DNA from 2 places in the Lysinibacillus sp. RU7 genome. Region 1 is predicted to be linked to the other one. Evidence: riboswitches for the same ligand, from Rfam matches in the RefSeq annotation. Region 1 holds a riboswitch; the other holds the start of a gene.
The links. A riboswitch is a leader RNA that binds a small molecule or an ion and turns the genes downstream of it on or off. The one in region 1 is predicted to bind cyclic di-GMP.

Region 2: it holds a riboswitch for cyclic di-GMP, as region 1 does, so the genes downstream of both, AC3II9_RS19085 (hypothetical protein) here and AC3II9_RS03505 (NPCBM/NEW2 domain-containing protein) in region 1, are expected to answer to the same signal.

What each region holds. Positions count from the first base shown of each region.
Region 1 is NZ_JBYQFK010000003.1:120,371-123,556, reverse strand. Features, by position in the region: gene AC3II9_RS03505 (NPCBM/NEW2 domain-containing protein) at 1-1,593, opposite strand, end outside; cyclic di-GMP riboswitch class I at 1,751-1,836, opposite strand; gene hutI (imidazolonepropionase) at 2,056-3,186, opposite strand, start outside.
Region 2 is NZ_JBYQFK010000034.1:14-3,199, reverse strand. Features, by position in the region: gene AC3II9_RS19095 (methyl-accepting chemotaxis protein) at 1-266, opposite strand, end outside; gene AC3II9_RS19090 (hypothetical protein) at 311-1,024, opposite strand; gene AC3II9_RS19085 (hypothetical protein) at 1,067-1,441, opposite strand; cyclic di-GMP riboswitch class I at 1,640-1,726, opposite strand; tRNA gene AC3II9_RS19080 (tRNA-Leu) at 2,821-2,901, opposite strand; tRNA gene AC3II9_RS19075 (tRNA-Cys) at 2,964-3,037, opposite strand; tRNA gene AC3II9_RS19070 (tRNA-Gly) at 3,047-3,121, opposite strand; tRNA gene AC3II9_RS19065 (tRNA-Gln) at 3,125-3,186, opposite strand, start outside.

The sequences.
Region 1 (3,186 bases):
TACGATTTGTTTGAAGAAGCCATCATCTCTTCTAGGGGAGTTTCCACCGTTATATCCAGTGTATCCCCAGTCAGACCATGCATAAGGCCCTTTCGTAAACACCCTTGAAGTAAACTTTGCATTAAAGCGGCGATCGTTTTCTGTATAACCGCTAATTGTTTGGAACTCTTTCCACATGCTTTCCCAGTCATTCATTGTGTCTTCCACTGTTTTGCCAGTTGACTGTAATTCCTGTATACCTTTTAGTGCACCAGCAGCAGTTGTAGAGATTGTATTATTTTCAGAAACAAGCTCCGCTACATTATAGACAACGTTTTTCGGTATGCCATTGGCAAAGTCTTGATCATTTGTACTAATTTTCGCGATATATGCTTCTAACTCTTTTTCAAACGCTGCAGGGTCCGTTTTGCCGTGATAGTAAACAGGGAAGGCTGTACCACCAACTAATCGTACTTTCGGTGCATAAGCTTGCTCATTTGGTAACGCAGGATTTTCTACATATACGACGGCAGGTTTCATATTGTCATAGGAAGGAGCTGTTATCGTATTTAACCCTGGTTTTAATGAATATCTTCTAATCCAGCCGTTTTTATCATCCGCTATTTGTCCTAAAATTAAGTTCGGCATGACGGCATTTTCATTGGCATCTACAAAAACTTGAATCGTCTCACCCGGCACGACATATCGGCCAAATGTATCTAAAGAGAAAGAGGTTCTGGCAATTTGATGCTCTCTTGCTTCTGTACTCGAGTTCCCTCGTTGTGATGCAGTGACGATTGCCTCGTTCGAAACATTGACATTATTGAGTATATCTTTTGCGATATGTAAGTTTACTTGTAACTGTTCCTTTAATGGGTGTGTAGCAGCCTCTGCCTCTAATTGATTGATAACACTTAATGAAGCAAATTCAGGCTTTAATTCATTCATTAAGCCGTTCGTAAATAGGTTGTTTATTTTTTCTGTTAAAAGATCTTCTTTATAAAATTGAAATTCTGCTGCACTTGCCCAGTCTTGATTGGCTTTTTTGAAGGCAAATTTTACGCGCTTAAACTCGGTAGGGGTAAACTGAATTTCTACGATATCACCCGTAGAACCGGTATATTCACCTGAAGAAACGAGTGTAAAATTATCACCTGTGTCTGTCGTAGAACTATAGATTTCAAACTGTTGTGCAAAGCCTTTACCTCTCACACTTTCTTGACGAGCAGCATAGACAATTCGATTTAAAGGAGTCGTTTCGTTAAAATGAATGACGACTTCATTCGTGAATGTAGCACTGTTCGGTTTACCTGTTTCCCAGTGTGTATTCATATCGCCATCGATTGCTTTATCAATCGTAGAGCTATAATATTTTCCACCATTGTTGGTAATCGATTTAATATTCGTGTTCGCCATTTTAAATACGTCATTGTAGGCGTTTAAAAGATCCTTACCATACAAATCAAATTTTTTTACGGAAGCAGTCGCCGTATTAGCTTGGGCTGTTGTCGTGACAATGCTCCTATTCGGGCTTTCACTCGCTAACACATTTATTGGGCCGCCTACTAAATTGAAGGCCAAGGCCGCTACCGATGCCATCTTAACAACTTTCATACATAATTCCTCCTGATGATTTAATTCCTAAGAAGCACATAAAAAAGCTACTCAAAAAAGAGTAGCTTAATTTCACATAAGGGCATCTTTAAAAAACTCCACACAAAAATGCTTCGTTTTTAATCGCGCCTTACTAAACAAAAAGTAGAATGTACTCTTCGGCAACTGGCTGACATAGTTGTATAAACCTTAGTCCCTATAGCTTTGCGTCCCTAAATTTCTTTAGGTTTGCCTATTCAATTTTTCTACTTTAAAGAATAGCATAGTGAGAATTATTTCCAAAGAACAATTAGCACTAAATTTATTACTGCTTATTAGGTTAAATGGGCGAGGAGATTAAGTGAACAAAAAGTGAACTCACTAAATGATAGGTAATAGGGTAGGTAGAGAAGGGGACATACCAGTTCGCCTAAACGTTGAAGAATTGGTATGTCCCCATTCTGTTACTTATAATCAATATTCTTATCGAATAAATACGCCTTCTTTTACTACGACTTCGCCTGCTTTAATGACTGTATTTGTATGGTTCATGCCGTAGAAATATTGCAATTGTTTATAGTTTGGTACATTGAGTAATAAGATATCGGCTTTTTTACCAACTTCTAAAGAGCCAACCTTTTCACCACGATTAATCGCATAGGCGGCGTTAATCGTTGTCGCAACAAGTACTTCTTCCATTGTCATCCCCATATTCATACAAGCTAAATTTTGGATGAATGGTAAAGAAATTGTCGGTGATGAGCCTGGATTGAAATCGGTAGAAATCGCGACAGGTACACCGCGATCAATCATGAGTCGTCCACGTGCAAAAGGGGCACGTAAGAAAAATGCTGTCCCTGGTAATAGTACGGCAATTGTGCCGGCTTTGGCCATCGCTTCAATACCTTCATCAGACGCCACTAATAAGTGCTCTGCAGAAATGGCACCAAGCTCGGCTGCAAGCTCAGCTCCTTCGTACGGTTCGATTTCGTCCGCGTGAATTTTTGGTGTTAGACCGTATTCCTTCCCAGCTAATAAAATTTTTCGAGATTGCTCGGGTGTGAAGACGCCTTTTTCACAGAAAACATCATTAAATTCTGCTAAACCGAGCTCCGCTACTTTTGGTAGCATTTCGTTAATGACTACATCAACAAAATCATCTTCTCGTCCTTTATATTCACTTGGTACAGCATGGGCACCCATGAATGTAGAAATAAGGTCGATTTCGTGTGTTTCTTGTAATTTTTTGACTACTTCCAGCTGCTTTTTTTCTGTTTGCCAATCTAGACCGTAGCCGGATTTCGCTTCAATGGTTGTGACACCGTATGTTAAAAATTGATTTAAAATTTTAGATGATTTTTCATACAACTCATCAAAAGAAGCTTCACGTGTTTTGGTTGTTGTATAGTGAATACCACCGCCTGCATTCATAATCTCCATGTAGGTAGCACCACGTAAACGCATATTTAATTCGTGTTCGCGTGTACCTCCATGGACAAGGTGCGTATGGCAATCGACAAGGCCTGGCATGACGACTTTGCCCGTTGCGTCCACAACGTCTGCCTGTGCCACTTGCTCGGCAAATTGTTTTTTGATTTCAGCGAGAGGACCAAT
Region 2 (3,186 bases), on a different contig from region 1:
TTCCCTACCTCATCGATTGCGGCCCTTACAATATCAGCCTTCTCAGCTGCGTATTCTCCATGTTCCGTCAGGTTCTCACCTTTTTCATTCACATTTTTTGCGAATGAATGAAATTGCGCTGTTACTTGATCTACTGATAATTCCCCCATTCCATTTATAACCTCATGCGTTATATCAGAATGACGTTTAAGCGAAAAATATTGGTAAGCAAAATACAACGATGTACATAATAAAACTATAATAATCCCCAGCATAATCGCTTCCATGAAAAAAAAATCTCCTATTCTACTAATGTATTAACGATGAAATTTTAAAGTTCTTTTACAATGATGTAAATGCCATCTGCTACAGTCGGTGGAATATGGTTTAACCGCTCATTGTTTTCATATTTATGAACAATATAGTTTCCTTCTACGTCTACATATTTTGTCATGCCATGATACTTCTCCATCAAACGCATGGACTTCGGATTTGTCGCTTCTCCTAACACCAATCGTAAGCCTTCTTCTGTTGCTCTTTTGATTAATATATCGCTTAAACTTTGTACAATGTCATGACGATTATGCTCCGCAATGACACCTAATAAAAATAAATGCAATATTTCTCCATCTTCCATATCTTTCCCATAGCGCTTTTTATAATCTTCTAGGAAACGAATATCGATATCCTCTAATACACGCATTACTACATTCATATCAGCAAACGTGCCGTCAAAAATATCCCCTTCAATAATTTCAAGGGCATTTGTATCCCCAACGAGTGCACCTACCACATTTTTCTCTTCATCTAGCGCAACAGCACAGTAGCCTTGGTGAGCATTTGTCTCGATATATTCCTTTGTAAATTGATAAAAATCTTCGTAAGGTAATTCTAAGGCGTACCCAATGATTGGTTCTTGCACCCATTTGCCAGCAACATCTACTCCAATAAATGTGCTTGCGATACACGCTGCTGCTTTTTCAATTAAATCGGACTGGTCCTTTGTAAGGAGTTCATATGTATATAAAGCTTCAATCGTTTGCATGGTAAAATTCCTCTCTAAGATGTCATTATAGTTCATTCAAGACTAACGCATTGCTAATTGCGAAACATTGTCTACTACTTTTCCTGGGAAGTTAACTCCCTCTAAAGCATTTCGCACTTGCACATATGCAATTTTAGAGCGTGGATTGACAATCACAATATCTTTGAAACCTAGTGATGCATAAAACATGAGTGTTTGCCCTAGCTCTGCCGAAATCTTTGAAGGAACAGGTGATTGATAAGTGCCATCTGCAACAAATGTATACGCATGTTTCGGTACTTTTGCCAATGTCTCTTGCAAATCGTTTAAATATTCCTCTACAACTTCCGCTTTAAGAAATCCTTGTATTTGAACATGTAATTCTTTTTTTGCTTCATAAATGGCCATTTTATATTTTGGTTTATCAACGACTATCATCTCTAATCTCCTTTTTATCGTTAGCTATCCTTCCATTGATAGCGTTTGCATGTTTTTATGTGAATGCTACTCAAACGACTACACCAAGATAACATTCCACCCGTCACTACGACTGATTGCACCTATTCCCTAACGTTTTCTAAACAAAAAAAAACTATCCCTTATAATAATTGGGATAGCCAACCAATCACTTATGATCTTGGCAACCCGACTATCATTATCCAGAAGGATGTTAGACTCGCAGCTTTGCGTCCTTATCTTTCGACAAGTTTGCCTTTTTTAATTTAATAAAAAATCATAATAATACCACATTAATATGTTAATAGTATAAATTATTTGTAAATTTTTTTCTATACTAGTACTTTTTCTAATGAATATTAGACTCATTCGAGTAATTTTTTGATAATAATTAGAAATAAGTAAATAATAAGGTAGCATTAGAAGATTATATAAAGAGGTAGTTTCTACTCCCTCCCTGGTGGCAGGGAAAGTAAGAAAGGAGGTATTATGGAATTATTTCACTATTACTCAAATCCTATATTTACCATATTTTAAAAAGAACAATAACAACCATTGTTATAAATAAAGAAATAATCACCTACGGAGGAGTAAATTATCATCAAAGAAATTCATGAAAGGAGGAGCTAATGCACCAAAATGAACAGTCGAATACAATTATTGACGTTACTATATCTACGTGGGAAGAGGTGTTTTACAACAAGTGAAAACACCCCTGTATATCGCAACCCAATAGTGAGCCATTTATTAACTGAGCCAGTAATCCACTTAAACCTCTGTGTATTTTTCAGATACACACCTCAGCTTTATTTGGAGTGGAGGGCATGATACCTTTGTTCGGGCGTTAACTCCTTATTACTACGCCTATTAAGCTTGAATTATACTCGCAGAGGCTCCATGTAAAGCCTACCGGTAAACTTTGCTACCTCGATAATCTTGTCCACCTATATCCACCAGAATGTTCTAATATTTCGATTGCGATATGGCTCACATTTCAATTGCGAAATACAAAAGAAAAAGCTGTTTGAAAATCAATCTCTTTGATCACTTTTGTTATGTTAATGATTTATAATTTCTGGATAGATTATACGCATACGATTTTATGTAAGAATCGTATTTAAGATAAATAAAAAAGCGCCTGCTCATCCCCGACACGCGCTAGAGAATCCCGACAAGTGTGCTTGCCACACGTAGGAGGGAGTCGAACCGTGGCGAGGGGATGGCGCTTTTGCCTAGACGTAGATGCTCTTTTCAACAACCGTTATCCACAATGCGACATTTTATAATTTCCTTAACAAAAAAACGCTCCTTACAATGTGTAAGAAACGTTGATTTCACTGCATTGGCAAGCAGTCTCATGATACCGGTAGTCGGGGTCGAACCGACACTCCAGAGGAACACGATTTTGAGTCGTGCGCGTCTGCCAATTCCGCCATACCGGCATAATTTTATTAGAGCAAAATTGAGATAAAAAAAAACCGGATACCCGATTTCAATAAAATTCTGGAGGCGGCTACCGGATTTGAACCGGTGATAAGGGTGTTGCAGACCCGTGCCTTACCACTTGGCTAAGCCGCCAGAGAATATTGGAGCGGAAGACGGGGTTCGAACCCGCGACCCCCACCTTGGCAAGGTGGTGTTCTACCACTGAACTACTTCCGCGAATGGCTGGGGTACTAGGATTCGAACCTAGGCATGACGGAATCAAAATCCGTTGCCTTACCGCT